Regions from separate parts of the Streptomyces sp. A01 genome, predicted to be linked through region 4. Evidence: riboswitches for the same ligand, from Rfam matches in the RefSeq annotation. Region 4 holds a riboswitch; each other region holds the start of a gene.

Region 1 (7,482 bases), on a different contig from region 4:
GATCGTCGCGGTCCACGACGCCCGCCACCGAATGCCGCCACGGCGAGCGCCAGAACGGGTCGTGTTCGCCGTGGACCAGCGCGATCACGCGCATGCCAAGGCGGGCCAGAGACGGTTCCGCGGCCAGGGCCCGGGACTCCACCACGGCCACGTCGACGGCTGGCGTCGTGCGGCCCTTCTGGGCCCGGGTCCATGAGGCGACGCCCCAGCCGGGGGCGGACAGAGCGTCGCCCACGCGGCGGTGGAGCGACGGAGAACTGATGACAAGAACGATGCGACCCACGGCTTCCCCTTGCCTGCTGGAGTCAGGTCGGCGGCAGTGCCGCCGATATGCCTGAACAGGAGCTGCCGAGTAGTCGGACACTTCCATGAAGTAATCGCGCAATGGTCAGCCGACGTTGGTCAGACGCCGGGCATCACCAAGTACTGCGGCAGCCCAGTCGAGTAGCCGGAACTTAGCACATCCACTTGACACAGATCAGTGAGCCGACGCACTCCTCTGAGGCGGTCTACCCCACGCGTGTGCGCAATGCAGTAAATCTCGGCCGTAGACACGGGCAGCGATCGACGCAGGGTAATGACGCGGTAAGGAACGGGTAATGGCGAGGGGCCGCCCACCGGCTATGGACCAGTCGGCCCCATTTCGTGTGCACGCAAAGGGAATGCCCGGACCATTTCGGGTAGGTGCGCCGCTGCCTGAACGCCCGTCACCGCGCCGGTGCCCGGCTGAGCCCGCTCACGTGCCCCTCCGCGAAGCGGCTTCGTGGCGGTCGCGCGCGAGCCGGTGCTCTTCTGCGCGAGCGCAGCCAGCGAGCGCAGCCGGGTGGCGCTCAAGCCGTGTCTCAGGCCGAAGCCTCGGTCAGCGTCGCCAGTTCCGTAGCCGAGAGGGTGAGCTCTGCGACGGCCAGCAGGGCGGGCAGCTGCTCCACGGTGCGGGCGCTGGCGATCGGCGCGACGACCGTCGGCTGCGCCGCCAGCCACGCCAGTGCCACCGTCGCGAGTTCGGCGCCGTGCGCCTCGGCGACCGCGTCCAGGGCCGCGAGCACCCGCAGGCCACGCTCGGTCCGCAGATGCTTGGCGGCGCCCTCTGCCCGCACGCTCTCTACGCCTTCATCACCCGGCCGGTACTTGCCGGTGAGGAAGCCGGAGGCGAGCGAGTAGTAAGGAACGGCTGCCAGCCCGTGCCGCTCGGCCACGGCGGCCAGCTCACCCTCGTACGTGTCGCGGGAGACGAGGTTGTAGTGCGGTTGCAGCGCTACGTAGCGGGCCAGATTCTCCCGCTCGGAGAACTCCAGAGAAGCGTTGAGCCGCTCGGGGGAGATGTTGGAGGCAGCGATCTGCCGGACCTTGCCCTCGCGCACCAGGCCGTCGAGGGTCGTGATGATCTCCTCCACCGGCACCGACGTGTCGTCGTAGTGGGTGTAGTAGAGATCGATGTAGTCGGTACGCAGCCGAGCCAGGGACGCCTCGACACCGGCCTTGATGGCGGCCCCGGCCAGCCCGCGCCGCTGCGGATGACCGGCACCCACCTTCGTGGCGATGAGGACGTCGGAGCGGTTGCCGCGCGCCGTCAGCCAGTTGCCGATGATGGTTTCGGACTCGCCGCCCACGTTGCCCGGCACCCACGCCGAATAGACGTCGGCGGTGTCGATGAAGTTGCCGCCCGCGGCCGTATAGGCGTCGAGGACGTCGAAGGACTCGCGCTCGTCGGCACTCCAGCCGAACACGTTGCCGCCGAGCGCCAGCGGAAAGACGTCTGCCTCGCCGATGCGGCGCGAACCTGTACGCGTGATGTTTCCATGATCCGCCATGCGTAGATCAACGAACTCACGACGCCACATGTTCCAGCCGATCATCGCCGCGTTTCAGCCACATGGCACATGCCGCTCGCCGCACGCCACGTGGCGCATACCGCATCTGGCGGCGGCCGCTGCCCAGCCCCTACGGCTGCAAGCCGTGCTCGCGCAGCCAGGCCATCGGGTCGATCGGAGCTCCGCCGCCCGGCCTGACCTCCAGGTGCAGATGCGCCCCGGTGACATTGCCGGTGGCGCCGACCCGGCCGATGACGTCGCCTGTGGTCACCTCGCCGGACGTCCGCGTCATCGACGACAGGTGGCAGTACCAGACCTCGGTACCGTCCTTGAGCGTGAGGACGATGCGGTATCCGTACGAGCCTGCCCACCCGGCCTGCGTGATGGTGCCGCTGTGCACCGCCTTCACCGGAGTGCCGGTCGGGGCGGCGAAGTCCTGGCCGGTGTGGTTCGCCGACCACATGTCGCCCGCTTGGCCGAACGACGAGGTCAGCGTGTACGAGCCGACGGGGAGCGAGTAGCTCGCGGCGAGCTTGGCACGCCGCTCCGCCTCGGCCTTCCGCTTGGCCTCCGCTGCGGCCTCGCGCTTGGCCTCGGCCTCGGCGGCCTTCTTCTTCTCCGCCTCGGCGGCCTTCTTACGCGCCGCTTCCGCCGCCGCCGACTCCTGCGCCGCCTTCTCGGCCGCCGCCCGTTCGGCCGCCTCGGCCGCCGCCTGCTGGGACTCGGCCTGCCGCAGGATGCGGGTCCGCAGCGCCTCGCCCGCGTTGGCGGTGCCGTTCGCCGACTCCTCGGTGGTGAGGCCCGCCTGGGTCAGCGGGGTGCCCGCCGTGGGGTCGGCCTGACCGGGAGAGTCGCCGGAGTCGTCGGACACGAACGACCCGACGCCGGGAAGCTCACTGGCGTCGGGCACGGTGTCCATGACCTCGTCGGCGACGTGCGCGAGGTCGGGCATGGATATGGGGGTGTTCGGGCGTTCCTTGGCGGACGCCATGCCGCCCGCGCCGACCGCCGCGATGACGCCGACACCGAGCACGGCTCCGCTGCGCGCCATGGTGCCGCCGCGCTGCTTGGCCACGCGATGCCTGCCGCGAACGGGGGCGATGGATTCCGCGGTGGGATTCCACTCCTCCCAAGAGTCTTCGCCAGGGGGGCCGTCAAAACCGTCGTAGACGGGGGAAGTCTCTTCCAGGGCAGACGTGTTGGACGCCACGGGGGCGTGCTCCTTTCCTTCCTTCTCGCCTACCGGGTTAGCTGACGGGTTCGGAGCAGGAAGGTCTCCTACGGGCCTGGTTCAGCCCGATTCACCCCAAGGTGTGGTTCCCCGGTTCCCTTGGCACAGCTCGTGTGACCCATGTGCTGGTGTGACACATGTGGTGTGACACGTGGTGCTGCGCCCGCGGGATTCGGCGACGGCGCACGGTGCCGCCTCTTGCGACGACAGTGACAACCGCGCTGCGTTATCGAACGTTAATAGAGAGCACGGCGTGTTTCCAAGCGCTTCTCAGGAATAAACCACTCCCTTGACTGCACTACGGCATCGGTCTAGCGGAGGGGTCAAGATCGACTACACAACGCGACGGATAAAGCCTCGGGGTAGCCGAACTCACCGCAGTCGCCGTACCCGCCACCGCCGCAGCCGTCGCCGCACCCACCGAAATCTCCGTACCCGCCGAAGTCCCCGTACCCGCCGCAGTCCCCGTATCCGCCGCGCCCTCTCCCGTCGCAGGGCCCGCTCCAGTCGGTCGGCCAGTCCCTCAAGGGTCTTCTCCCGCTCCGCCGCCTCCCGGAAGGCGCCGATGACGACCGCGACGGCCTCCACCGCGCCCAGCCCCTTGCCCCGGACGCCCCCGATGAGGAGCCGGACCCCATGCGGGGTCTCCTGGACCGCGAACAGGTCCCCACCGACGCGCGCGTCAGTCTGCGCCGCCACATACCGGGCCGCGGTCCGCAGGCCACCGATCCGGGCCGGAGGACGAGGGCGTCGGCAGCACGGGGCGGCGACGAGTGGAAGGCCGGAAGAGGCCAGGGAGAGAGTCGTAGAAAGGGAGACTCATGGAAGGAGAGACTCGTACTAGAAAAGAGAGACTCGAAGAAAGGTTGAAAGGGACGCGGCGCCGCACTGCTACAGCCGCTCAGCTCGCGCGCCGCTACAGCACTCGTTCTACGCCGCTACAGCTCGACACCGAGGGCGCGGGCGTGCCGGTCGGCCGCCAGTTCGGCGGCCGCCTCGTCGAGGTAGACCTCGCACACCAGGCGGCCGTCCGGCGTCAGGTTGTGCTCAAGCTCCCACAGGACGAGTTCGTCACCGCCGACGAGCAAAAACGCGTGCTCGTAGAAGCGGCACCAGGTGGTGTCAGCGCCGCCGCTGCGGTGCCGGGGCTTGGAGGCGAGGGCGATGTCGTGCGCGAGAGCCGTCGTGAGCAGTTCGCGGACGTCATCACCAGGGCGGTCGGGATTCTCCGCGCGGCGCAGTACGCGGCGGGCGTGGTCGGGGGAATCGTCGATCGCGTACGCACGGCGCGGCGCGAAGGAACCAACGGGCGAACGAAGTTGCTCGGGCAACCAAAAGGGAATGCTGTCGATCTCGTCCCACATGGCGCCACCGATCCGCTCGTGCACCCGCCGCTCGGCGATCTCCAGTGCCCGCTCATCGGCGTACAGCTCGTACAGCACCTCGTCGTCGGACCACCCGTCGGACCACCCGCCGGACCACCCGCCGGTCCGGCCGTCGGCGGACGGCCACCCTTCGACCGGTCTCTCAGCACTGGACTCCCCAGCCGCCTCAGCCGCCGGCGCACCTCCGGAGGGCGCGCCTCCGCCCAGGCCCGTGTTGTGCTCCAGCTCCCACAGCAACAGGCTGCTGCCATCAGCGAGCAGGAACACATGCCGGTACGTGTTGCAGCCGACCGGGCTTGAGCGAGTGTTGGACTGGCGGCATGAGCGCAGCTCAGACTGGTGCATCAGTGCAGTACGCAGTCGTTCGAGCATCGCGTCGCCGATGTCGAAGCCGTTCTGGGCGCGGGCGAGCAGCCCCGCAAGCTGCCCGGCGGGAGTATCCCCGCCCAGTGGTGAATGCCTCATGTCTTCTCTCCTCCCGGCCATGTCCCGCCGCGCCCCCCAGCGACCAGCTCGTGCACTTACCGTAGCGGCACGAACACGGCACACGTGGGGCGTTTGCGGGAAGCCATCGCCGGAAGTCGCTCTTCCTTGGCCGCCACGCCCGCCGCTGACAGCCCCGGAGTGGGCGAGAGCCCGGCCGTACGCGAGGGCCGCACGCACTCAGGCGGCGGCCCCGGCGACGGCTCCGGCGGCCTCGCGGCAGGGCGCGGGACAGGTGTTTGCCCGTATCCTCGCGCAAATTATCAGCGCGGCGCGACGTAGAGGAGACACCTCCGCGGAGCTGACCGGCTCTGCGATCAACTCTGCCGATCAGCTCGGCCGTTCAGCTCTGCCGATCAGCTCCGTGGGCCTGTGTCGATCAGCCCCAGGTCGTACCGGCTTGCTCCTTGATCGTGACGTTGATGCGGTTGAAGAAATTGATCGTAGCGATCGTGAGAATGACGCCGGCGAGCTGCTGCTCGTCGAAGTGCTCGGCGGCCTCGTCCCAGATCTCGTCGGGGACCGGGTCCGCCCTGTCGGAAAGCCGGGTCGCCGCCTCGGTGAGCGCCAGCGCGGCCCGCTCGGCATCGGTGAAAAAGGGCGCTTCCCGCCAGACCGCCACGGCGGCCAGTCGCTCATCGCTCTCGCCCGTCTTCTTGGCGTTCAGTACGTGGCCGTGGACGCAGGCACTACAGCTGTTGATCTGGCTGGCGCGCAGCCCGATGAGCTCCTGCGTCCGCTCGGGCACCCCGGCCTTGTTCACGGCCTTGAGCAGGTGCTGGACACCCGTCATCGACTCAGGGATGACTAGTGCGGGGTTCTTCATCCGTGTCTGCATGATCATTCTCCTTCAAGGGCCAGTTCAAGGGCCAGTTCAAGGGGCCAAGAGGTCACGAGGTCAGGGATCAGGGATTCAGACCGTCAGGCGATCAGGCGGTCCGAGAGCCGTCGGGGTGCTTGTCACATCGGCCTGATCTGATCCGTCACCCCCCTGACGGAACGCGACGAGGAGATGTGACCGATGGACGACAACGAATTTCTGGCGCAGCACTTCGAGGCCCACCGCGGCCATCTGCGGGCGGTGGCCTACCGGATGCTCGGCTCACTCAGCGAGTCGGAGGACGCCGTCCAGGAGGCGTGGATCAAGGTCAGCCGCTCCGGTACCGACGGGGTCGAGAACCTGGGCGGCTGGCTGACCACGGTCGTCGGCCGGGTGTGCCTCGACATGCTGCGTTCTCGTACGTCGCGTCGTGAGGAGCCGCTGGGCTTCCATCTGCCCGACCCGGTCGTCAGCGGCGCGAACGGCCCGACCCCGGAGCACGAGGTGCTGCTCGCCGACTCGGTCGGCCTGGCGCTGCTCGTCGTGCTGGAAACCCTGGCTCCCGCCGAACGGCTCTCCTTCGTCCTGCACGACTTGTTCGCCGTGCCCTTCGACGAGATCGCCCCCATCGTCGGACGCACCCCAGCCGCGGCGCGCCAGCTCGCCAGTCGTGCCCGCCGCCGGGTGCGGGGAGCGGCCCCGTCCCCCGACGCCGACCTGACCCGGCAGCGTGAGGTTGTCGACGCCTTCCTGAGCGCCGCGCGCGGCGGCGACTTCGACGCGCTCGTGGCGGTTCTCGACCCGGACGTGGTGGTGCGGTCCGACGGTGGCGTGCTGAATCCGGGCGGCGTCGTCCGCGGTCGCGAGACCGTGGCCGGAGGGGCGATCCTCTTCGCTCAGCTCGCCGAGCTGACCCGGCCCGCGCTCGTCAACGGGGCTCCGGGAGCGGTGGCGTTCTCGGCCGGCCGGCCGATCTCGGTCGCGGCGTTCACGGTCGCGCGCGGGAAGGTCGTCGCCCTCGACATCCTTTCCGATCCCGAGCGCGTGCGCCGCCTCGATCTGACCGTGCTCGACAGCTGACGCCTTGACCGCCACCCCGCCCGCGGCACCGCCCCGGCGCTCCTCCCCCAGCCCTCCTCCGCTTTTTCCGTCCTACGGGCGGGTTTGTCCCGTCCTACGGGCGGGCCTCCGCCGAGCGGGCGGACATGACAGCCGGGTCGTCCGCGGCGGCGGGACGGCCCGTCCGGCGGGCATCGGCGAACGGACCGCCTGGGCCGAAGGCGAGCCGGGCGAACCGCTCGCCGACGCGCAGTTGCCCCGCCTCGTCCGGGTGCAGCTGGTCAGGGAGCGGCAGCTCGGCGAAGTCCTGCTCGCCGTACAGGTCAAGGCCGTCGAGGTAGGACAAGTTCCGGTCCCGAACCGCCCGTTGGGCGACGATGCGACGCAGTTCCTCACGGACCACGGTGAGCGTCAGCGCGCCGGTCGCGATGTCGTCAGGATCGCCGCACCCCCGGAAGCTGAGCTCGCTGATGTCGGGGTCCGGGTACATCGGGCCTGGGATCTCCTCGACGACGGGGGTCAGGAGCGGCGAGACGACCAGCAGCGGCGCCGTGGGATGCCCCTCCCGCACGGTGTCCAGGAAGCCGTGTACGGCAGGCCCGAGCGTCCGCAGCCGGAAGGCGTCCAGCCCGACGATGTTGATGCCCGCCTTCACGCTGATCAGGTCCGCCGGGGTGTCCCTGATCGCGCGGG
Region 2 (7,482 bases), on a different contig from region 4:
GCCCCTTGCGGCGCGGGGAGACGTCCTCGACGGTGACCGTCGCGCGGATCTTGAACGTGCCGCGCCCGGTCTCGTACGCGTCACGCACGCCCGTGAGGCCGACGATGCGGCCCCCGGTCGGCAGGTCCGGTCCTGGCACGAAGCGCATCAGGGTGTCGAGATCCGCGGCCGGGTGCTTGATCAGATGCCGGGCCGCCGCGATGACCTCGCCCAGGTTGTGCGGCGGCATGTTCGTCGCCATGCCCACGGCGATCCCGGAGGCGCCGTTGACCAGGAGATTCGGGTAGGCGGCCGGCAGGGCGACCGGCTCCTGCTCGCTGCCGTCGTAATTCGGCGCGAAATCGACGGTGTCCTCGTCGATCGACTCGGTCATCAGCGAGGTCGCCGACGCCATCTTGCACTCGGTGTACCGCATGGCCGCGGGCGGGTCGTCGTTGCCGAGCGAGCCGAAGTTGCCGTGTCCGTCGACCAGCGGGAGCCGCATCGAGAACGGCTGCGCCATGCGCACCAGGGCGTCGTAGATGGACGCGTCACCGTGCGGATGCAGCTTGCCCATCACCTCGCCGACGACGCGGGCGCACTTGACGTAACCGCGCTCGGGGCGCAAGCCCATGTCGTTCATCTGATGGAGGATGCGGCGATGCACGGGCTTGAGCCCGTCCCTGGCGTCGGGCAGGGCGCGCGAGTAGATGACCGAGTAGGCGTATTCGAGGAAGGAGCCCTGCATCTCGTCGACGACGTCGATATCGAGAATGCGTTCCTCAAAAGCCTCCGGCGGCGGGGTCTTCGTGCTGCGGCGGGCCATCGCGGCTGCGGCTCCTTCAACTGCGGATGCGGGTGCTGACGCGGACCATTGTGGACCGCCGCACTGACAACGCCGACCACGACCTGGCTGCCGGGGCCGTCAGCGGCTCGCCGGCCCCCCGCGGTGCGGGTGGCTTCGCCCGGGAACTTCGCCAGATGTCAGCGCGCTTGCATACAGTGACAGGACTGCTCAACACGCGATAGATCGCGCGATCGAAGGGACGTACATGCCCATGGGTCACACGGCCACGCAACAGGCCGGTTCCGGCGGCCTGACAGCGACCGAGCACCGCCTGGCGAACGGCCTGCGAGTGGTGCTCTCCGAGGACCACCTGACCCCGGTCGCCGCGGTCTGCCTCTGGTACGACGTCGGCTCCCGCCACGAAGTCAAGGGGCGTACAGGCCTCGCCCACCTCTTCGAGCACCTGATGTTCCAGGGCTCGAAGCAGGTTCCCGGCAATGGGCACTTCGAGCTGGTGCAGGGCGCGGGCGGCTCGCTCAACGGCACCACCAGCTTCGAGCGGACCAACTACTTCGAGACCATGCCCACCCACCAGGTGGAGCTGGCGCTGTGGCTTGAGGCGGACCGCATGGGGTCGCTGCTCTCCGCTCTCGACGAGGAGAGCATGGAGAACCAGCGCGATGTCGTGAAGAACGAGCGCCGCCAGCGCTACGACAACGTTCCCTACGGCACCGCCTTCGAGCGGCTGACCGCCATGGCCTACCCGGAGGGCCATCCGTACCACCACACGCCGATCGGTTCGATGGCCGACCTGGACGCCGCGTCCCTGGACGACGCGCGCCAGTTCTTCCGCACGTACTACGCGCCGAACAACGCGGTCCTCTCGGTCGTCGGCGACATCGACACCGACCAGACCCTGGCGTGGATCGAGAAGTACTTCGGCAGCATCCCCGGGCACGACGGCAAGCAGCCGCCGCGCGACGGGTCCCTGCCCGACATCATGGGCGAGCAGCTGCGCGAGGAGGTGCGCGAGGACGTCCCCGCCCGCGCGCTGATGGCCGCCTACCGCCTGCCGCACGACGGCACCCGCGAGGCGGACGCCGCCGACCTGGCGCTCACCGTCCTCGGCGGCGGCGAGTCCTCCCGGCTGCACAACCGCCTGGTGCGCCGCGACCGCACCGCCGTGGCCGCCGGTTTCGGGCTGCTGCGCCTCGCGGGCGCGCCCTCGCTCGGCTGGCTCGACGTGAAGACCTCCGGCGGAGTGGAGGTGCCCGGCATCGAGGCCGCCGTCGACGAGGAGCTGGCCCGCTTCGCCGCCGAGGGGCCCACCCCAGAGGAGATGGAGCGCGCGCAGGCGCAGTTGGAGCGCGAATGGCTGGACCGGCTCGCCACGGTCGGCGGCCGCGCCGACGAACTGTGCCGGTACGCGGTGCTGTTCGGCGACCCGCAGCTGGCGCTGAGCGCCGTGAGCCGGGTGCTCGACGTCACCGCCGAGGAGGTACGGGCGGTCGCCCAGGCCCGGCTGCGCCCGGACAACCGCGCGGTGCTGGTCTACGAGCCGATCACACCGGCCGAGGAACCCGAGGCGGCCGAGCCGACGGAGCCGACCGACGTGGTCGAGGCCGATGACAACGCAGCGAGCGAAGAAGGGGCCGACCGGTGAGCGACGCCGCAGCCACGACCGCGACCCAGACGAACGCGACCAACGCCACCAACGCGACGGACACAGCCGTGACCAGCATGGAATTCCACCCCCAGCCACAGCCGGGCGAGGCCAGGCCATGGGCCTTCCCCGCCCCCGAGCGCGGCGGGCTGCCCAACGGCCTCACCGTGCTCCGCTGCCACCGCCCCGGCCAGCAGGTCGTCGCGGTCGAGGTCAACCTCGCCGCGCCGCTCGAAGCCGAGCCGAAGGGGCTCGACGGCGTTGCCACGATCATGGCCCGGGCGCTGTCCGAGGGGACCGACAAGCACGCGGCCGAGGACTTCGCCGCCGAGCTGGAGCGCTGCGGTGCGACGCTCGACGCGTACGCCGACCACCCCGGCATCCGCGTCTCCCTGGAGGTCCCGGCGTCCCGGCTGCACAAGGCGCTCGGCCTGCTCGCCGACGCGCTGCGCGCCCCCGCCTTCCCCGACGGCGAGATCGAGCGGCTGGTCCGCAACCGGCTCGACGAGATCCCGCATGAGCTGGCCAACCCGGCCCGCCGTGCCGCGATGGCCCTGTCCAAGGAGCTGTTCGCGGCCGACTCCCGGATGTCCCGGCCCCGCCAGGGCACCGAGGACACCGTGCGGGACATCGACGCCGCCGCCGTGCGCGCCTTCTACGCGGCGCACGTGCGCCCGGCGACGGCCACCGTCGTGGTCGTCGGCGACCTGACCGGCGTCGACCTCGACGAGGCGCTGGCCGACACCCTCGGCGCCTGGACGGGGGACATGGCCGAGCCCCGGCCCGTGCCCGCCGTGTCCGCCGACGACACCGGCCGTGTCGTCATCGTGGACCGCCCCGGCGCCGTCCAGACGCAGCTGCTCATCGGCCGGGTCGGCGCGGACCGGCACGACCAGGTCTGGCCCGCCCAGGTGCTCGGCACGTACTGCCTCGGCGGCACGCTCACCTCGCGTCTCGACCGGGTGCTGCGGGAGGAGAAGGGCTACACCTACGGCGTCCGCGCGTTCGCCCAGGTCATGCGCTCCACCCCGGACGGCTCCGGGGCGTCGCTGCTGGCCCTCAGCGGTTCGGTGGCCACCGAGGTCACCGGACCGGCCCTGGACGACGCCTGGAAGGTGCTGCGCACCCTGGCGGCCGAGGGTCTGACCGACGACGAGCGCGATGTGGCCGTGCAGAACCTCGTGGGCGTCGCCCCGCTGAAGTTCGAGACCGCCGCCTCCGTCGCGGGCACCCTCGCCGACCAGGTCGAGCAGCATCTGCCGGACGACTACCAGGCCCGGCTGTACGCGCGACTCGCGCAGACCGGCACGGTCGAGGCGACGGCCGCTGTCGTCAACGCCTTCCCGGTGGACCGCCTGGTGACGGTGCTGGTCGGTGACGCCTCGGTCATCGAGGAGCCGGTCAAGGCGCTGGGCATCGGCGACGTGCGGGTGGTCACGGGCTGACCCCTGGCCCGCCCGGGGCGGCTCCTGGCGGGCCGCCCTCTCTCGCCCTGTCCGGCTGCCGCGGCGGGCCGCCTCCGGGCCGTCCGGCGCTCCGTTCCGACCCGGTCCGGAGGTGTCGTACCGGCGCGCGCTCAGCGGCAGTCGGGGTGGGCGGCGGGACAAAGCGGGCGAGGAGGCCCTGGTGTCGTACGCGACACCAGGGCCTTCGGTATGTCCGGTTTGCTGGAGAGGCTGCCTGTCTGCCGTGTGGCGTACGCAACAAACAGCCTGTTCTGTTTGCCGTTCGAAAGACGTCCCGCTTAGCGTCAATCCGGTTGTCCGTCAGAAACCAGTCACAACCGTGGCGCCGGGCAGCCATCGCCGAGTCCCCGTACGGCGCGAGCCAGGGGAGCCGGGGACCCATATGTCCCCTGGGGTGAATCGGTCACCATCCCGCGAGGGTGTGGTGCCCGTAGGAGACCTTCCTGCTCCGAACCCGTCAGCTAACCCGGTAGGCGAGAAGGAAGGAAAGGAGTACGCCTGCCCATGGCGTTCACCCGTGCCCCCGGTCGGCATCGCCGTCCCAGCCGCTTGTCCCGTAACACCGCGAGCGTCGCCGGCATAGCCACCCTCGCCGCCACCGGAGTCGTCGCCGGTATCGCCGCCCCCGCGATGGCCGCCTCAGGACCGGACACCACCGAGGCCGAGGACACCGGCCTCCACCAGGCGATCGCCGTCGACGAGGCCATCGCCGACCAGATCGGCGCCCAGGCCGACGCCCAGTACACGGCCGCCGAGCAGGCCGCCGCCAAGCTGAAGGCCGAGGAAGAGGCGCGCGAGCAGGCCAAGGAGTACGCCGCCGAGGCCAAGAAGAAGGCCGACGAGTCCAAGCGCAAGGCCGCCGCCGAGGCCGCGAAGAAGAAGGCCGCGGCGAAGAAGGCCGCCGCCGAGGCCGCCAGTGAGCGCTCCGAGGACACCGCACGTCCCGCCCGCTCCGCCGAGCGCCCGGCCCTCGGCTCGTACGTCTCCCCGATCGCGGGCAGCTACGTCTCCACCCAGTACCAGGCGTCCGGTGGTGCCTGGTCCTCCGGCAGCCACACCGGTGTGGACTTCCACGCCGCCTCCGGCACCTCGGTCCGCGCTGTGGGCTCGGGCACCGTCGTCGAGGCGGGCTGGGGCGGCGCGTACGGCAACAACATCGTGATCAAGATGAACGACGGCACGTACACCCAGTACGGCCACCTGTCGTCCGTCGGCGTCTCGGTCGGCCAGACGGTCACCCCGGGCCAGCAGATCGGCCTCTCCGGCAGCACGGGCAACTCCAGCGGCCCGCACCTGCACTTCGAGGCCCGCACCTCCGCCGAGTACGGCTCGGACATCGACCCCGTGGCGTACCTGCGGTCGCACGGCGTCAGCGTCTGACCGGCCCAGGCGGCTGTCCGGCACGCGCCCGTCCCGCCGGCAGCCACCCGCGAGGCGTCCCCCTCGCCACCCGCTCCGCTCACCGAAGGCCCCGGCTCCCCAGCCGGGGCCTTCGGCGTCGCCATGGCCAAAAAATATCCATGAAATCCCCGGGTCCGTCGGAAATACCGCCGCCTTCGAATACAGTTGCTGGACAGACATCAAAAGGGCGAGTTTCGCGGGGATTAAAGCGGAGGTTCGACAATGGGGGACCGTACGATTTCCGCGCACGTGGTATGCGTGGCGATCCGCGACGACATCGTGTCAGGGACCTTCGCCCCCGGCAGCAGGCTGACCGAGGAGCTGCTCGCCCGGCGCTACGGAGTCTCCCGGGTCCCGGTGCGCGAGGCGCTGCGCACGCTGGAGTCGGAGGGCTTCGTGGCCACGCGCAGGCACGCGGGCGCGTGCGTCGCGCGGCCCACCGAGCGGGAGGCCGCCGATCTGCTGGAACTGCGGGCGCTGGTGGAGCCGCTGGGCGCGGCCCGTGCGGCGCAGCGCCGCACCGAGGCGCACCTCAAGGTGTTGCGGGGGCTGGTCCGGCTCGGCCAGGAGCGCGCCCAGCGGGGGCAGCTGAGCGAGCTGAGGCCGCTGGGGGAGTGGTTCCACGAGACGCTCGCCCAGGCGTCGGGCAGCCCCAGCCTCGCGGCGCTGCTGACCCAGCTGCGCCGCAAGATCACCTGGTTGTACGCGGTCCAGCCGCCGGTGCGCGCCACCCAGTCGTGGACGGAGTACGGGGCGCTGGTGGACGCCGTGGGACGGAGCGACCCGGAGCGGGCCCGCTCGCTCGTCACGGCGCAAGCGGAACGCGCGCGGGCCGGGTACCGGCTTCGCAGCGCGGTCCAGGTGAGTTATTCGAAACATGTTGTCAACACCGCGAGTGCTCACCATTAACGGCCGTCCCGTATACAACGCACAGTAATTCGCGCGTCGGCCTCAGGTCATTCCGCGCCAATAAACAACAAAGCCGCGGTGACCTGAATTCTGGTCGCCGCGGCCGTGTCGTGAGTGGAAAAGCGAATCAGACCGTCTCCGGAAGCTCCTCAAGTCCCTCGGAGACCAGCTTCGCGAGGCGGTCGAGCGCGGCCTCGGCGGCGTCGTCCTCGGAGGCCAGCACGATCTCCTCGCCGCCCTGGGCGCCAAGCCCGAGCACGGCGAGCATCGACGCGGCGTTGACCGGGGTGCCGTCCGTCTTGGCGATCGTCACGGGGACGCCGGCGGCGGTCGCGGCGCGGACGAAGATCGACGCGGGGCGGGCGTGCAGGCCCTCGGCCCAGCCGACGGTGACGCGGCGCTCAACCATGGTGTTGCCCTTCAGGTCGTTACTGTTGTCTAGACCAGTCTCTCACGGCGTGCGGAATGCCCCGGGCGGGACCTCCCCACAGCCTGCCCCGCCACAAGGGTGCGCGCGAGCCGGACACTTGTCGGTCCCCCCGCCTACGCTGGGGCCCATGGAGAAGTCCGCCGATCACGCGTATCCGACCCACTGGGAAGCGGACGTCGTGCTCCGCGACGGCGGCACCGGGCAGATCCGCCCCATCACTCCCGACGACGCGCGGCGCCTCGTCAGCTTCTACGAGCAGGTCTCCGACGAATCCAAGTACTACCGGTTCTTCGCGCCCTACCCCCGCCTCTCCGACCGCGATGTGCACCGCTTCACCCACCACGACTACGTGGACCGGGTGGGCCTCGCGGCGACCGTCGGCGACGAGTTCATCGCCACGGTCCGCTACGACCGGATCAACGAGCGCGGGATGCCCTCCTCGGCGCCCGCCGACGAGGCCGAGGTGGCCTTCCTGGTCCAGGACGCCCACCAGGGCCGCGGCGTCGCCTCCGCCCTCCTGGAGCACATCGCCGCCGTGGCCCGCGAGCGCGGCATCCGCCGGTTCGTCGCCGAGGTGCTGCCCGCCAACAGCAAGATGATCAAGGTCTTCACGGACGCGGGCTACACCCAGCAGCGCAGCTTCGAGGACGGCGTCGTCCGACTCGAATTCGACCTCGAACCCACCGCGCGGTCCCTCGCCGTCATGCGCGCCCGCGAACAGCGCGCCGAGGCGCGCTCCGTCCAGCGCCTCCTCGCCCCGGGCTCGGTGGCCGTCATCGGTGTGGGGCGCGAGCCCGGCGGCGTCGGCCGCGCCGTGCTGCGTGACCTGCTGGGCGGCGGCTTCACG
Region 3 (7,482 bases), on a different contig from region 4:
TTGCCGCGACCGGCACCACACCGCACGCCTGGCTGCTCAACCTGCGGTTGAGCAGTGCGGAGGAGCTGCTGGAGACCACGGACCTGCCGGTCGAGGAGATCGCCCGCAGGGTCGGATACGGAAGCGCGGCCGTACTGCGCGAACAGTTCGTACGCCGCCGGGGAGTGCCGCCCCGCGCCTACCGCCGCTCCTTCTCCCGCACCCCGTAGCGAACAGCGCGAGCCGCACGGGCGGCGGCGCCGTTCGCGTACGCCGCCGCCGTCACATGCGGCTGCCGCCCTACCTGATCGGTGATCGGTCCCTGGCCCCATGGGCCTTCTACCGTGGACAGCCGACAGCCGACAGCCGACAGCCGACAGCCGACAGCACGCCGTCCCGCCGGATGGCCGGCGGGACGACGTGCGAGACCCCTATGGCTGCGTCGGGTCTCTCCCCCGTGCGCAGGAGGCTGCCGCTTGTGGGCGCCGATCAGATGGATCAGTACTTCGAGGAGGCCCACACGTATGCGCCCTGGGGCCCCACAGGCGGTGCCACTTGGCGGCTGCTTCGACCCCGTCCCCTGCCGGGAGCTGGGCCTGGGCCGCGGTGGTTGTCCGAGGCTGGGTCGTAGATTCCGCGGCGATCGCGCCGGAGAGCGGGGTCAGGGCGAGTCCTCCGCCGAGCACGGTGTCGCCGCCGACAGAGCGAGGCTCTTACGTACGTTCATGATGTGCGTTTTCCTCCCCGTCCGGTGTGCACCACAGATGATGCCGTGGCGTGGCGGCCAACGACGAGAGCCGCAGGCCCAGTTGGTCGCCGCTGAGTCGTCCCACGCGCTGACCTGCTGGGACGCTGCCCGGGGAGACGCCGCGATGGGACGACGCTGGGACATCGGCGGTGTTCGCATCCCAGAATGGCCGCTTCTCGGTGGGAACCGGAGGCGGGAATGTGATGTCGTCCTCGGCATAGGGGCACGGCGCCTCAAGGAATGTCGACGCGTGTGGAGTGGAACATGCCGCGTTGGAAAGAACTGCCTGCTTCTCTGGATCACCGGGTGGCGCAACTCATCATTCAGTTGCGCAAGTTAAAAGATCGCAGCGGACTCAGCCTCGCCTCCCTGGCGACCAGGACCCCGTACAGCAAGTCGTCATGGGCGTGATACCTCAGCGGGGAGAAGCCGCCGCCGCGGGAGGCCGTGGTCGCGCTGTGCCGACTGGCGGGTGAGCCCACCGGGCGGCTGGTGGCGCTGTGGGAACTGGCGGACGCGGCCTGGAGCGGCCGGGCCCGGTTGACGGCCGAGGGCGAGAGGCGCCGTACCGAACGGGAGCGGTACGGCGTGCACGGCGAGTGCCGCGCGGCCGCCCCGCCCGGGAGCGCCGCAGGGCAGTCACGGGGGGAGCGAACGGGCCCCAGGCTGGCGGTGCTGGTGGCGGGGGGCTGCGCCGGGGTGGCTGCCGTCGCGGCTGGAGTGATCAGCGTGACGGCGGTCGGCGCGGACGGCGACCGTCCGCCGGACGGTCGCGGTCGCCGACGGCGGCCGCGCCGCCCGGCTGCCACGGAGAGTCCTGCCACGGAGAGTCCTGCCACGGAGAGTCCTGCGACGGTGGGGACCCGCTGGCGCTGGGGTGCGTGGATGGGGGCGGGCGGTGACGGTGCTGGACAAGGCGGCCGCCGGGGGGCGGCGGGTGCAGATCCGGTACAGCGAGGCATGCGCGGCGGCGTGGGGGCGGCTGGTGCAGGGAGAGCAGGGGGACCGGATAGCGATGTCGGTGGCGGGAACCGCCCTGAAGCGGGTGGAGACCAATGACGCGTACGCGGATCGCGGCTACCGCTTCACGCCGATGGCGCCGGCCGCCGGGCCGGGGGACATGAGGCTGTGCCTCGACCCGGCGGGCAAAGCGCCGCGCCAGTGCTTCCAGGCGCCTGGAGCGCGCTAGCGGACCTGACGCGAAACCGGACCATTGGGGCATCTCGGGCGCCAGTGACGCAGCTCACTGAATTGCGAGGCAACCTGTTACTCGGTGCGTCCGTCTGAATTCGGCAATCGTCAATCGTGCCCGTACGCAGGAAACTTATCGATGATCGCTGCGGTCGCTTATTGCTGTGAGAAATGGATCTCATGCACAGCGTGATGTCGGGCCGCCCGAATGTGCCGTAGTGGATCTCCAGTTGCTTGATCAAGCTTGTCGCGGAGAAATTCATGTGTTTACTTTGGCGCCCCGCTGAAACGCAGGCGGGAATCCGCAGCCGGAATGCCGAATCTTGCCGCCGGCCGCGGAGAAACCTCGACTGATCACGGCAAGAGCGGGGGAACCAGGTAAGCGCCGGACCGTGCTTTTCGCGGTACGGCTAGGGGTGAAGACGCGAGGCGGCGTAAGCCGCGGCAATGTGCGTCCGGGCAACTCCAGCCCGAATCCGACAGCTCACCTCGTAGGCATAGGAGAGGAAACACCCCTATGTCTAGTCGTGGACGCCACCGCCGTATCACCACCGGCCGCCTCGCGCGGATCTCGCTCGCCCTGACCGCGGGCGGCGCCGGTCTGGCCATCCCGTTCCTGGGCGCGACCCAGGCGAACGCCGCTTCGGTCGATACCTGGGACAAGGTCGCCGAGTGCGAGAGCACTGGCAACTGGAGCATCAACACGGGTAACGGCTTCTACGGTGGCCTGCAGTTCACCGAGAGCACCTGGCGGGAGTTCGGCGGCACCGCTTACGCCCCGCGCGCCGACCTGGCCACCAAGGACCAGCAGATCGCCATCGCCGAGAAGGTCCTGGCCAGCCAGGGCCCGGGCGCCTGGCCGGTGTGCTCGGGCAAGGCCGGTCTCACCGCTGGTGGCGAGGCTCCCCAGATCGCGCCGAACGGCACCAAGGAGAAGGCCCCGACGACCCGCGACGCGCGTCCCGCGCCCGCGCCGAAGGCCGACAGCAAGCCCGCCGCCCGCGCCGAGAGGGCGAAGCCCGTACACGGCGACTCGTACACCGTGCGGACCCACGACACCCTCTTCAAGATCGCCAACGCTGAGGGCATCGAGGGCGGCTGGCGCGCCGTCTACAACGCCAACGAGGACGTCGTCGGGTCCGACCCGGACCTGATCTACCCCGGTCAGAAGCTGAGCCTGCCGGGCGAGGGCAAGGCCCCGGCCACCCCGAAGCCGCAGGCGGCGAAGCCCAAGGCGGCGGCGCCGAAGGCCGAGTCGAAGCCCGCACCGGCCAAGGCCGAGCAGCCCTCGTCGTCCGGGTTCACCGCGCCGGTGGCCAACACCACCCTGGGGACCCCGTACCACCAGTCGGGCGGCAGCTGGTCCAGCGGCTACCACACCGGCGTTGACTTCCCGGTGTCGACCGGCACCCAGGTCAAGGCCATCGGTGCTGGTGAGGTCGTCTCCGCCGCTTCCGGCGGCGCGTACGGCAACGAGGTCGTGATCCGTCACGCCGACGGCAGGTACAGCCAGTACGCGCACCTGTCGCAGCTGTCCGTGTCCGCCGGGCAGTCGGTCACCTCCGGCCAGCAGATCGGCCTGTCGGGCAGCACCGGCAACAGCAGCGGCCCGCACCTGCACTTCGAGGTCCGCAGCGGTGCCGGCTACGGGTCGGACATCGACCCCATCGCCTACCTCCGTGCCAAGGGCGTCAACCTCTGAGCCCACTATGGCTCACGCGTCACTCCTGACGTCCCAGTGCCCCTCCTCGCCGCATGTGGCGAGGAGGGGCACTCTCGTTGGCCGAGACCGGGGCCGGGGCCGCACTCGCCGATCGTCAGCGGTCGGCGCCGACCAGGGTCAGCACCTCGTCGGCCAGCTCGTGCGCGGGCCGTTCGCCGTCCAGGAGAACGGTGTCGGCGGGCAAGGTGTCGACGGCGGCCGCGCACCGCGCGATCTGCGCCTTCCCCCACTGACGCGCCGCCTCATCGCGCTCCGGGTCCCCCGGCGCGACCACGCGCGCGTCGATCCGTGCGGCAAGCACCTCCGGCGGGACCTTGAGGAAGAAGTGGTGCAGAGCCACTCCCGCCTCCCGGAACGCGCCGAAGATCTCGTCCATGTACCCCGGGTCGACCAGCGTCATGGGGGCGAGGACCGGCCGCTCGTACTCCTCGACCAGTCCGAGGGCGACGGACGCCACCTGCCGCCGCCACAGCCTGAGATCCTGGAAGTCACCGGTCGGCACGTCCACGATCTCCCGCAGCAGATAACCGACGTGCTCGGGGTCGTACACCAACGGCGCGGGCCAGCGCCGGTGCAATTCGCCGACCAGGGTGGTCTTCCCGCTGCCGAAAGCCCCGTTCACCCAGACGATCACGCATGTCTCCCCTCCGCCGCCGCTGTCAGCAGGCACGCTAACCCGCGACATCCCGGCTGCCCACGCTGGGCCGGTGGTGCGGGGGCGCAGCCCATGGCCAGGCAGTTGGCAAGGCGAATGGGCAATCCCGACAAGGATTGGTCAGCGAGGCGGAGGCCGGGGCGGCGGCTGGCACCATGCCGACGTGGACACCGCAGACGTACCGCGACCCGTGCGGCGCCTCCGGGAGCGGGGCGCTGGGGAGAGCGACGAGCAGGTGACCCGCTGGGCGCTGGAGGCGCGCGGCGGTGACGCGGAGGCGGCGGAACGGTTCGTACGCGCCACTCATCGCGACACCTGGCGGTTCGTCGCCTGGCTGAGCGGCGACGTCCCGGGCGCTGACGACCTCACCCAGGAGACGTACCTACGGGCTCTGAGCAGTCTTCCCGGGTTCGCCGGGCGCTCAAGTGCCCGCACCTGGCTGCGGGTCATCGCCCGCCGGGTGCTCGTCGACCGCTACCGCTCCGCCTCCGTACGGCCCTCGGTCGCCGACACCGCCGACTGGGTGCCGGTCGCCGAGCACGCCCAGCCGACTGGACTGCCGGGGTTCGAGGAGGGCGTGGCGCTGCTCGACCTCCTGGACACCCTGGACGCCTCCCGGCGGGAGGCGTTCATCCTCACGCAGCTGCTGGGGCTGCCCTACGGGCGGGTGGCGGCGGCGGTCGGCTGCCCGATAGGCACCGTACGGTCCCGGGTGGCCCGCGCCCGCGCGGAGCTCGCCCGCCTGATCCGCTCGGCCGAGGCCGGGGCGCTGCCCGCGTAGGCCGTGTCCGGCGGATCGTGCTGGGGGCGCCGGGGGGCTCCTGTCGGTGTGTCGTGCGGGTGCGGGTGCGGGTTGCGTTGTGGTTGGTCGCGCGGTTCCCCGCGCCCCTGGTGGGGCGCATCCCTGTGCTGGGCTGGGCCCCTTCGGCGGAGTGTGCTGGGGGAGACCCTGTCCGTGCGTTGTGGTGTGCCGGTGCGTTGTGGATGGTCGCGCGGTTCCTCGCGCCCCTGACGGGGCACATCTCTGTGCTGGGCCTGGGGCCCCAGCCTCGCCTGGCCGCTGTCGCGGCGCGTGTTCGTATCAGCGGGCCTACGCGGGGTGCGTCGCCCATGGGCCGGGGAATCCTACGTGCCCCGCGCGGCGCTCAGGGGAATTTCATCGCACCTTGAGTAGCCACGAAACGAGGACCCGCGTGCTCCGTACCGTCTGGCGAGCAGCGCATCTGGTCGCTGCGGACGCGGCACACGTTCCCGTATGTGCCGTACGTACTCCCGACAGGAGGCCGGAGTTGAGTCACCGACATGTGAACAAGCGAAGCGGAGCCATAGCCGGGACGGCGGCTGGCGCGCTCGTGGCAGCGGTTGTCCTGCTTCCGCGCGCCGACGCCACCCCGGACCAGGCGGCCCCCACGCCCAGGACGCTGACCTATCCGTCCGCTGTGCGGCTCGCGTCAGGGCTCGCCTCGGACATGGGGAAGGAAGTGGCGGGTTGGTACTACGACGTCAGCACGCGCCGGGTGGTCGTCAACGTGCTCGACGAGGACGCCGCCCGCCAAGTGCGCGCCAAGGGCGGGGTGCCGAAGACCGTGGAGCACAGCATGGGCACACTGCGGTCGGCCACGCGGACCCTGCGCCACTCGGCCGCCATGCCGGGCACGGCCTGGTCGATCGACCCGAAGGCGAACAAGGTCGTGGTCACAGCCGACAGAACAGTGGACTCCGCCGAGCTGTCGACACTGATCAGGACAACGGAACGCATGGGCTCAGCGGTGACGGTCAAGCGGTCGGCGGGGGAGTTCAAACAGTTCGACGACGGTCACGGGGCCACGAGCGGCACGAGCGGCCCGCGCGGTGGCGCCGGGTCAGGCGCGGGGACGGACGCCGGGCAGGACGCCGGGCAGGACGCCGGGCGGGACACCGGGGGCGAGGAGGCGGGCAGCGGCACCGCTGCGGCCGGGGGCGATGCCATCTTCGGGGGCGGCGCTCGCTGCTCCCTCGGTTTCAACGTCACACTGGACGGAGCGCCGGCCTTCCTCACCGCGGGCCACTGCGGCAACGCCTCGCCGACCTGGTCATCCGACCAGGCGGGGAACGAGCAGCTGGGCACGGTGGTGGAATCGCAGTTCCCCGGCAACGACTTCGCCGTGGTGGCCTACGACGACCCGGCCACCGAGGCGCCGAGCACGGTCAGCCTTGAGGACGGCACCTCGCAGGAGATCACCGGTGTCGTCGAGGCAAGTGTGGGCCTGGTCGTACAGCGAGCGGGCAGCACGACAGGGCTCAGGGACGGCACGGTCACCGGCCTGGACGCCACGGTCAACTACGGCAACGGTGACATCGTCAACGGCCTCATCCAGACCGATGTGTGCGCGGAGCCCGGTGACAGCGGCGGCTCCCTGTTCTCCGGGGAGTCGGCGGTCGGACTCACGTCCGGCGGCAGCGGCGACTGCACACAGGGTGGCGAGACCTTCTTCCAGCCGGTGTCCACGGTCCTCCAAGCCACCGGCGCCGTGCTCGGTGACGACGGCGCGGGCAGCGGTGACGCCTCGGCACCGGAGTAGGCCACCCGCACGGGGACATCGCACGGGGACATGAATCCGGTGACGCGGGGTATGCGGCGGTCGTCCATGAAGGGTGTCGGTCGACGCCACGATTCCCGGGAGGTCTCATGACGACGCCGGTGAGGTCCGCAGCGGCGGCTGGTACGACGGTGGCCAGGGACGGGTGCCTGCCGGAGGTGGCGGAGCCGCACAAGCTCGCGCCGAAGGACGCCCGTTCGATCTCCAAGCTCTTCTTCGAGCGGCTGGCCGTGCTGGAAGAGGGCACACAGGCATACCAGGACGCGCGCAACACCCTCATCGAGATGAACATGTCGCTGGTGCGCTACGCCGCCGGGCGGTTCCGCGGCCGGGCCGATGAGAGGGAGGACATCGTCCAGGTCGGAATGATCGGCCTCATCAAGGCCATCGACCGGTTCGAGCTGTCCCGTGAGGTGGAGTTCCCCACCTTCGCCGTGCCGTACATCGTCGGCGAGATCAAGCGGTTCTTCCGCGACACGAGCTGGGCCGTGCACGTCCCCCGCCGGCTCCAGGAGGCCCGCGTCGAACTGGCCAAGGCCACCGACGAGCTGAGCACCCGGCTGGGGCGCTCGCCCACCGTCGGCGAGCTGGCGGCGCTGACGGACCT
Region 4 (7,482 bases):
GCGGTTCTTTCCCCTACCCGCCCTTTCCCGTTTTTGTCCTCAAGCGCCGGACAGGCTTGTTCTTGCCCTCAAGCGCCGGACGGGCTACATCCGTCGGACCACAAGCCAAGACTGGTTGCACCATCCTTCCAGCGCCCGCCTGGCTGAAAGTTGTCCTCAAACGCCGGACGGGCTTGAAATTCAAGCCCGTCCGGCGTTTGAGGACATACGCAGCCTGACCGGCGTCTGAGGCCGACGGTTGGCCCGTTGCGGCTACAGCTTTTGGACCGGGGCGTAGCGCAGCAGCAACCTCTTCGGCTTTTCCTCGCCGAAATCGATCGTTGCCTCAGCCGCGTCGCCGCTACCCTTTACTCCGACCACCGTGCCGAGGCCGAACGAGTCGTGCGTGACCCGGTCCCCCACGGCGAGGGAGACCACCGGGCGGTCCTTGACCCGGCGGGTCGCGAAGGCGTTGCTTCCGCCACCCCGGCCGCCGGAGCGGGTCGAGGAGGAGAAGGACGACGACAGCGAGGACGCGATCGATCCGCCGCCGACGCCGCCCATCGAGGCGGACGGGGTTGCGGGGCCCGTGCGCTTCCAGTGGAGATACTGGTCGGGGATCTCCTCCAGGAAGCGGGAAGGCGGGTTGTACGCGGGCTGGCCCCAGGCGCTGCGCATGGTCGAGCGCGTCAGATACAGCCGCTCGCGGGCGCGCGTGATGCCCACGTAGGCGAGCCGCCGCTCCTCCTCCAGCTCCTTCGTCTGGCCGAGCGCGCGCATGTGCGGGAAGACTCCGTCTTCCAAGCCGGTCAGGAAGACGACGGGGAATTCGAGACCCTTCGCGGTGTGCAGGGTCATCAGCGTGATGACGCCGGAGCCCTCGGTGTCCTCGTCGGGGATCTGGTCGGAGTCGGCGACCAGCGCCACCTTCTCCAGGAAGTCGGCCAGCGTGCCGGTTACCGCACCACCGGCCTCGTCCTCATCGGTCTCGTCCTCAACGGTCCCGTCCGCGGCACCGGTCTCGTCCACGCCATCAAGATCGTCGGTGTCGGTGTCAGCGGCAGCAGGGGCACCAGCGTCGGCCAGCTCCGCGGCGTCAGACGCACTGGCGCCCGCCGCGTCCGCAGCCGCCGCCACAGCGGCAGCCGCCCCCGCGACGTCAGTCGGGTCAGCCACCTCTGTCGCCTCAGCACCAGACCCAGACCCAGACCCAGCATTCACAACAGCAGCCGGGCCGGAAGGACCGCCAGGTCCGCCCGCGCTCGGGCCGGCCGGAGCCGCCGACACGCCCCGCTCCTGCTCGAACTCCAGGGCCACTGCCGCCAGCTCCTGGAGGTTCTCCACGCGGGTCTCGTCCTGCGGGTCGGTGGAGGCCTGGAGCTCCGCGAGGTAGCCCGTGCGCTCCAGCACGGCTTCGAGGACCGTCGCGGGGCCCGCGCCCGATTCGACGATGGTTCGCAGGTCCTCCAGCAGGACATTGAACCGGCGGACGGCGTTGACGGAGCGCGCCGCCATCCCGTACGCCTCGTCCACGCGCCGCAGCGCCTGCGCGAACGAGATCTTCTCGCGCTGGGCGAGCGCGTCGATCATGGCTTCGGCGCGGTCGCCGATGCCGCGCTTGGGAACGTTGAGAATGCGCCGCAGGGGCACCGTGTCTTCCGGGTTCGCCAGGACGCGCAGGTACGCGAGGATGTCGCGGACCTCCTTGCGCTCGTAGAAGCGGACACCGCCGACGACCTTGTACGGCAGGCCGACCCGGATGAAGACTTCCTCGAAGACACGGGACTGCGCGTTCGTCCGGTAGAAGACGGCGACGTCGCCCGCCTTGGCTTCGCCCGCGTCCGAGAGCCGGTCGATCTCGTCGGCGATGAACTGCGCCTCGTCGTGCTCGGTGTCCGCGACGTAGCCGGTGATCGTGGCTCCGGCTCCGGCGTCCGTCCACAGGTTCTTAGGGCGGCGGTTCTCGTTGCGCTCGATGACGGCGTTGGCGGCGCTCAGGATCGTCTGCGACGAGCGGTAGTTCTGCTCAAGCAGGATGGTCGTCGCGTTGGGGTAATCCTCCTCGAACTGGAGGATGTTGCGGATCGTCGCACCCCGGAACGCGTAGATCGACTGGTCGGCGTCGCCGACCACGCAGAGCTCGGCGGCGGACTCGGGCGGGCCGACCAGCTCGCGCACAAGCGTGTACTGCGCGTGGTTCGTGTCCTGGTACTCGTCGACCAGCACGTGCCGGAAGCGGCGGCGGTAGTGCTCGGCGACGTCCGGGAACGCCTGGAGCAGGTGCACCGTCGTCATGATGATGTCGTCGAAGTCCAGCGCGTTGGCCTCGCGGAGCCGCGCCTGGTACATCGCGTACGCCTCGGCCAGGGTCTTCTCGAACCCTCCCGCGGACTCCGTCTGGGAGCTGCCCCCGCCAACCTGCCCGGCGAAGGTCTCCTCGTCGATGAGCTCGTTCTTGAGGTTGGAGATCTTCGCGCTGAAGGACTTCGGCGGGAAGCGCTTCGGGTCGAGATCGAGATCCCGGCAGACCAGCGCCATCAGCCGCTTCGAGTCGGCCGCGTCGTAGATCGAGAAGGACGACGTGAAGCCGAGCCGCTTCGACTCGCGGCGCAGGATGCGCACACACGCGCTGTGGAAGGTGGACACCCACATGGCGTTCGCCCGGGGGCCGACCAGCTCGGCGACGCGCTCCTTCATCTCGCCCGCGGCCTTGTTCGTGAAGGTGATCGCCAGGATCTCTCCCGCGTGCGCCCGCTGGGTGCCCAGCAGGTGCGCGATGCGGTGCGTGAGCACGCGGGTCTTGCCCGAGCCGGCCCCGGCGACGATCAGCAGCGGCGAGCCGGCATGCGCGACGGCGGCCCGCTGCTGGTCATTGAGCCCTTCCAGCAGCGCGGCCGGGTCGATGGCGGGCCGGGGCGCACCGTTGCGGTAGTACGCGTCGCGGTCGGCGGGCGCGCCGGAACCGCCCCCGGGCCCGGAGAGGTCCCAGCCCTCGAAGAGGTCGTGCGGGATCTGCTCCGGGGCCTGGCCGGCGGGGCCGCCGGGATCGTCCTCGGGGATCTCATGGTCCTCGGGCGGGGGCTCCTGGCCCGGCTTCTCAAGATCCGCCAGGAAGCTGTCATCAAAGAGGCTGCTCATCGCCAACCGAGTCTAGGCCGCCGCACTGACAACCCGCACAACCCTTTCGGGCAAATCGAACATCAGCCTTCACAGCCGCCCCACACATTGGCTACCGTGCTCGCTCATGGCGGCCCGTATCCCCGTCGGCGACAGCGTCGGCAACGGGTGGCCCGCGCCGAGTCTGGTCCGTCAGCAGGCGGCCGGAGCCGGGGACCCACCTTCCTCACCTCCTCCGGGAGGAGAGGCCAGCATCACCGGGGTGAATCGGCCCGTACCCCCACGTGCGGACCGTAGGGCAGCCTTCCTCCCCTGTCATGTACGCCGCCGACACCGATCGCGTCAGCGGCATCCTTGACGGGGGCAGCCCGAACCCGACAGCTAACCCGGTAGGCGGTCCACGGAAGGAGTCGCCTCCCTTGGCGTCGCACCGCAAACCCCGGGCACGGGGGCTGGAAGCCAGTTCCAGTCGCCGTACCGCTATCGGCCTGACCACGGCCGCTCTCGCCTCTCTCACCCTCCTCTCGCAGACGTCGGCGAACGCCGCTCCCGGCGAGCCGAAGCCCTCGGTCGAGGAGGTGAAGAAGAAGGTCGACAAGCTCTACCAGCAGGCGGGCACGGCCACGCAGGAGTACAACGCGGCCAAGGAGCGCACCGACGGCCAGCGGGTCAAGGCGGACAAACTGCTGGATGACGTGGCCGAGCGCACCGAGAAGGTCAACGAGGCCCGCCGCAAGCTCGGCGCCCTCGCCACAGCCCAGTACCGGACCGGCGGAATGAGCTCGACCGCGACCCTGCTGCTGGCCTCCGACGCGAAGAGCCTCTTCGACCAGTCACACCTGATGGACCGGATGACCGGGCGGCAGCAGCAGGCCATCAAGGACTACCAGACCCAGCAGGCCGACGCCGCGGCCAAGCGGGGCAAGGCCGCGCGAAGCCTCGACTCGCTCACCCGGTCGCAGAACGAGCTGAAGGCCAAGAAGCGGTCCGTCCAGACCAAGCTGACCGAGGCCAGACAGCTGCTGTCGAAGCTGACCGCGGCGGAGAAGGCGCGACTGGCCGAGCTGGAGCGCGAGAAGGAAGCCGAGGCCAAGCGGAAGGCCGAGGAGCTGGCCCGTAAGCAGGCCGAGAAGGAGCGCGCGGAGGCCGCGGAACGCAAGCGCCAGGAAGAGCGCGAGAACAACGGCGGCTCGGGCGACGGAACAGGCAGCGGAACGGGCAACGGGACAGGGGAAGGAACCGGCGACGACCCCGGTGGCAGCACCAGCCCCGGCTCGGGCGACACGACCGACCCCTCCGATCCCGCCGACTCGTCCTACGACGCGAAGGCGAAGAAGGCGATCAGCTTCGCCCGGGCGCAGATAGGCAAGCCGTACGTGTGGGGCGCCACCGGCCCCAATTCGTACGACTGCTCCGGCCTGACCCAGGGCGCGTGGAAGTCGGCCGGGGTGACCCTGCCGCGTACCACCTGGGACCAGGTGAAGGTCGGCAAGCGCGTGTCCACATCCAGCCTCAAGCCGGGCGACCTCGTCTTCTTCTACGACGACATCAGCCACGTCGGCCTGTACATCGGCGGCGGCAAGATGATCCACGCGCCGAAGCCCGGTGCGAACGTGCGGGTCGAGTCGATCTACTACATGCCGATCTACGGGAACGTCCGCCCGGCCTGACGCGGAGCACTGACGCGGAGCACTGACAAGCGCCGACGCGGAGCGGGACGCAGGGCGCAGGCTCGTCCTCTTCTCCGGAGACCCCCGCGGTCTCCTGATGAGGGCGGGCCTGCCGCCGCGCTCAGCTGGTGCCGCTCACGCCGTGCCCTGCTGGTGCCCTGCTGCTCGGTGAGCCGTCCGCCAGGGCTGCGGCTCGACAGCCCTGTGTCTCGACAGCCGTGCGTGACGCGCCCGTGCCGCCGCAGGTCACACCCACAGCACGGCGATGAACGTATTGGCGACCGTGAGCAACCCGATCGTGCCGAAGACGGTGGCCGACAGCTTTTCCTTGTCGCGCTTCACGTAGACCAGTCCGATGATCACGAGCAGCAGGGCCAGCTTGATCGTGAGTTTGGTGTGGTTGATCGAGTTGTCGTCCGCGTTGTTGAGGGCTATCAGGCCGATGCCGGTCACCAGCATGGTCAGGGCGCCGAGGAGCATTCCTGGGGAGATACGAGCCTGCCCCGACCCGATCACTTTCATCTGGGTGAAGAAGCCGCCGAGCAAGGCGGCGATTCCTAAGACGTGCAGTCCGACCACAGCGTTGATCGTTGCATCCATGGCCGCGAGCCTATCCCGGCGATCGGTGCCAGATGGCTGAAAGTTCGCGAAAGCCGTTCAAAAAGCGGTCACTTGACGACAGCAAGCGCCTATCTCCTGGGAAATTCCCTCCAGTTCGCGCTCCGGCCTACCACCCCGGATTAGCGTCCCCAGCGGGTGGACGACTCCCCGCTGTTACCGAAGGCACGTTTCGGCGACTGTCGGCCACCAACGCCGAGAGATCCGGCGGCGGCTCTCCCCTCGCTTCGGGCCGCCGCCGGACCAAGTGGAAGGGAGCTGACGGCCCACGTGGCGTCACACAGAGCGCGAACCTCCTCCGGCGCACACCGGAGCTCGCACCGCAAGCCCAAGCAGTCCCCCCTCAGCGGCAGCACCTCCCGTGCCGCCCTGACCCTCGCCATCGCGGGCGCCGCCACCGCCACCGTCTTCAACACGGCCGGGCAGGCGGCTCCCCGCCTCCAGCCCCGCACACCGTCGGCGCCGCCCTCCCTCGCCCAGATGAAGGCCACGGTCGACCGTTATTACCGCGAGGCCGAGGTGAGCACCGAGAAGTACAACGGGGCGAAGGAGCGGGTCGGCGCCGCCCAGCGCGCCCTCAACAACCTGCGCGACCAGGCCGCCCGGCAGGCCGAACGGCTCAACCGCTCCCGTAACGCCCTCGGCGCCACCGCCACCGCCCAGTACCGCAGCGGCGTCATCGCCCCCGCGCTCCAGCTCGCCCTCTCCTCCCGCCCGGACGACTACCTGGAGCGTGCCTCCCTCTCCCGCCGGGCGGGCGACCGCCATGCCGCCACCCTCGCGCGGTTCGCCCGGCAGTCGCGAGAGATCAGCCAGGTGCGGGAGCAGGCCGCCGCCCGGCTCACCGAACTCGGCCGCTCGCAAGAGGCGTTGCGCGCCCACAAGACCGCGATCGAGAAGAAGCTCGCCGCAGCGAAGCAGCTGATGTCCCGGCTGACGGCCGAGCAACGCGAGCGCGTCGAGGAATCCCGCAGCTCAGCCAGCCCGGACCGGGTCCAGCCCACACGGGCACGCGCCGCCCGGTCCGACGCCCCACGCGCGCCCCGCGCGACGGACGCACCGACAGCCCCGCAGGCACCGACCACACCGGCCAACCCGACCGCCCCGACCGCACGCGCCGAGCGCGCCGTCTCCTACGCCCACGGCGCCCTCGGCAAGCCGTACGGCTGGGGCGCGACCGGCCCGGCCGCGTACGACTGCTCCGGCCTGACCCAGGCCGCCTGGCGGGCCGCCGGGGTCTCGCTGCCCCGTACCACCTACACCCAGATCAACGCGGGCCGACGCGTCTCCCGCGACCAGCTCGCCCCAGGTGACCTGGTGTTCTTCTACTCCAGCGTCAGCCACGTCGGCCTGTACATCGGCAACGGCCAGATGATCCACGCCCCGCGCCCCGGCGCGCCTGTGCGCGTCGCGCCGATCGACGAGATGCCGTTCTCGGGCGCGAGCCGCCCGGCCTGAGACGCCCCCGCGTGAGATGCGGCGCGTCTCACGCGGCGTAGTCCTTCAGCTTTTCCGTCTCCAAGGTGACCCCGACCGGCTCGGGAAGCGCGACGACGGCACCGTACGGATAAGACTTCCGGCTCAGGTATTGGCCGCTCTTGGGCTCGCTGTAGACGGAGAGAGTGCAGGCGTCGCGGTCGATGAGGAGGTAGACCGGGATCTCCGCCGCCGCGTAGCCGTCGCGCTTCTCCGTGCGGTCGCGGCGGTCGGTGTCCGCGTCATGCGAGGCCACTTCGACGGTCATGAGAACGCCATCGGGGTCGGACCACTCGCCGTGCCCGACGAAGTGGTCCTCGGGTGCGAGCGCCCCGCCCGGCCGCGCCCTGCCCTTGCGGTACGCCTCGACCTTCAGCCCCTGCTCGGGGTACAGCGCCAGATCAGGACTCTGGCGCATGCACTGCTTGAGCAACCACATGACGATCGCTCCGTGATTCCCACTAGGGTGCGAGCGTCTTGGTGTCGATGGCCGCGCCGTCCGGTAACCGGTCGAGGTGCGCGGCGACCGACGCCTCGCGCGGCGGGAGGTGGGCGAAGTCATGCGACTTGCGCGGCCGTTGACCTGGCGCTGAGCGCTTGCCGTAGCCGGGAGAGGCCATCG

The links. Region 4 has a riboswitch for cyclic di-AMP ahead of AC5P1B_RS09540 (C40 family peptidase). Riboswitches for the same ligand answer to the same signal wherever they lie in the genome.
Region 1: linked by a shared signal. The riboswitch ahead of AC5P1B_RS26350 (M23 family metallopeptidase) and the one ahead of AC5P1B_RS09540 (C40 family peptidase) in region 4 are both predicted to bind cyclic di-AMP.
Region 2: linked by a shared signal. The riboswitch ahead of AC5P1B_RS25640 (M23 family metallopeptidase) and the one ahead of AC5P1B_RS09540 (C40 family peptidase) in region 4 are both predicted to bind cyclic di-AMP.
Region 3: linked by a shared signal. The riboswitch ahead of AC5P1B_RS19045 (transglycosylase family protein) and the one ahead of AC5P1B_RS09540 (C40 family peptidase) in region 4 are both predicted to bind cyclic di-AMP.

What each region holds. Positions count from the first base shown of each region.
Region 1 covers NZ_JBWLKN010000022.1:94,094-101,575, reverse strand. Annotated here, with positions in the region: gene AC5P1B_RS26360 (helix-turn-helix transcriptional regulator) at 1-283, opposite strand, end outside; gene AC5P1B_RS26355 (aldo/keto reductase) at 843-1,811, opposite strand; gene AC5P1B_RS26350 (M23 family metallopeptidase) at 1,942-3,021, opposite strand; cyclic di-AMP (ydaO/yuaA leader) riboswitch at 3,033-3,157, opposite strand; partial or broken gene AC5P1B_RS26345 (SpoIIE family protein phosphatase) at 3,514-3,783, opposite strand; gene AC5P1B_RS26340 (DUF6227 family protein) at 3,981-4,892, opposite strand; gene AC5P1B_RS26335 (carboxymuconolactone decarboxylase family protein) at 5,290-5,748, opposite strand; gene AC5P1B_RS26330 (sigma-70 family RNA polymerase sigma factor) at 5,932-6,810, shown strand; gene AC5P1B_RS26325 (GDSL-type esterase/lipase family protein) at 6,905-7,482, opposite strand, start outside.
Region 2 covers NZ_JBWLKN010000021.1:64,829-72,310, reverse strand. Annotated here, with positions in the region: gene AC5P1B_RS25655 (DNA gyrase/topoisomerase IV subunit A) at 1-805, opposite strand, end outside; gene AC5P1B_RS25650 (M16 family metallopeptidase) at 1,032-2,429, shown strand; gene AC5P1B_RS25645 (M16 family metallopeptidase) at 2,507-3,874, shown strand; cyclic di-AMP (ydaO/yuaA leader) riboswitch at 4,223-4,385, shown strand; gene AC5P1B_RS25640 (M23 family metallopeptidase) at 4,400-5,275, shown strand; gene AC5P1B_RS25635 (GntR family transcriptional regulator) at 5,519-6,205, shown strand; gene AC5P1B_RS25630 (HPr family phosphocarrier protein) at 6,333-6,614, opposite strand; gene AC5P1B_RS25625 (bifunctional acetate--CoA ligase family protein/GNAT family N-acetyltransferase) at 6,763-7,482, shown strand, end outside.
Region 3 covers NZ_JBWLKN010000013.1:46,353-53,834, reverse strand. Annotated here, with positions in the region: gene AC5P1B_RS19060 (GlxA family transcriptional regulator) at 1-209, shown strand, start outside; gene AC5P1B_RS19055 (hypothetical protein) at 980-1,138, shown strand; gene AC5P1B_RS19050 (DUF2690 domain-containing protein) at 1,626-1,916, shown strand; cyclic di-AMP (ydaO/yuaA leader) riboswitch at 2,233-2,428, shown strand; gene AC5P1B_RS19045 (transglycosylase family protein) at 2,436-3,620, shown strand; gene AC5P1B_RS19040 (AAA family ATPase) at 3,736-4,275, opposite strand; gene AC5P1B_RS19035 (sigma-70 family RNA polymerase sigma factor) at 4,460-5,077, shown strand; gene AC5P1B_RS19030 (S1 family peptidase) at 5,586-6,857, shown strand; gene AC5P1B_RS19025 (RNA polymerase sigma factor SigF) at 6,965-7,482, shown strand, end outside.
Region 4 covers NZ_JBWLKN010000006.1:4,859-12,340, forward strand. Annotated here, with positions in the region: gene AC5P1B_RS09535 (ATP-dependent DNA helicase) at 253-3,117, opposite strand; cyclic di-AMP (ydaO/yuaA leader) riboswitch at 3,263-3,507, shown strand; gene AC5P1B_RS09540 (C40 family peptidase) at 3,516-4,766, shown strand; gene AC5P1B_RS09545 (hypothetical protein) at 5,013-5,366, opposite strand; gene AC5P1B_RS09550 (C40 family peptidase) at 5,655-6,842, shown strand; gene AC5P1B_RS09555 (Uma2 family endonuclease) at 6,871-7,422, opposite strand; gene AC5P1B_RS09560 (hypothetical protein) at 7,322-7,482, opposite strand, start outside.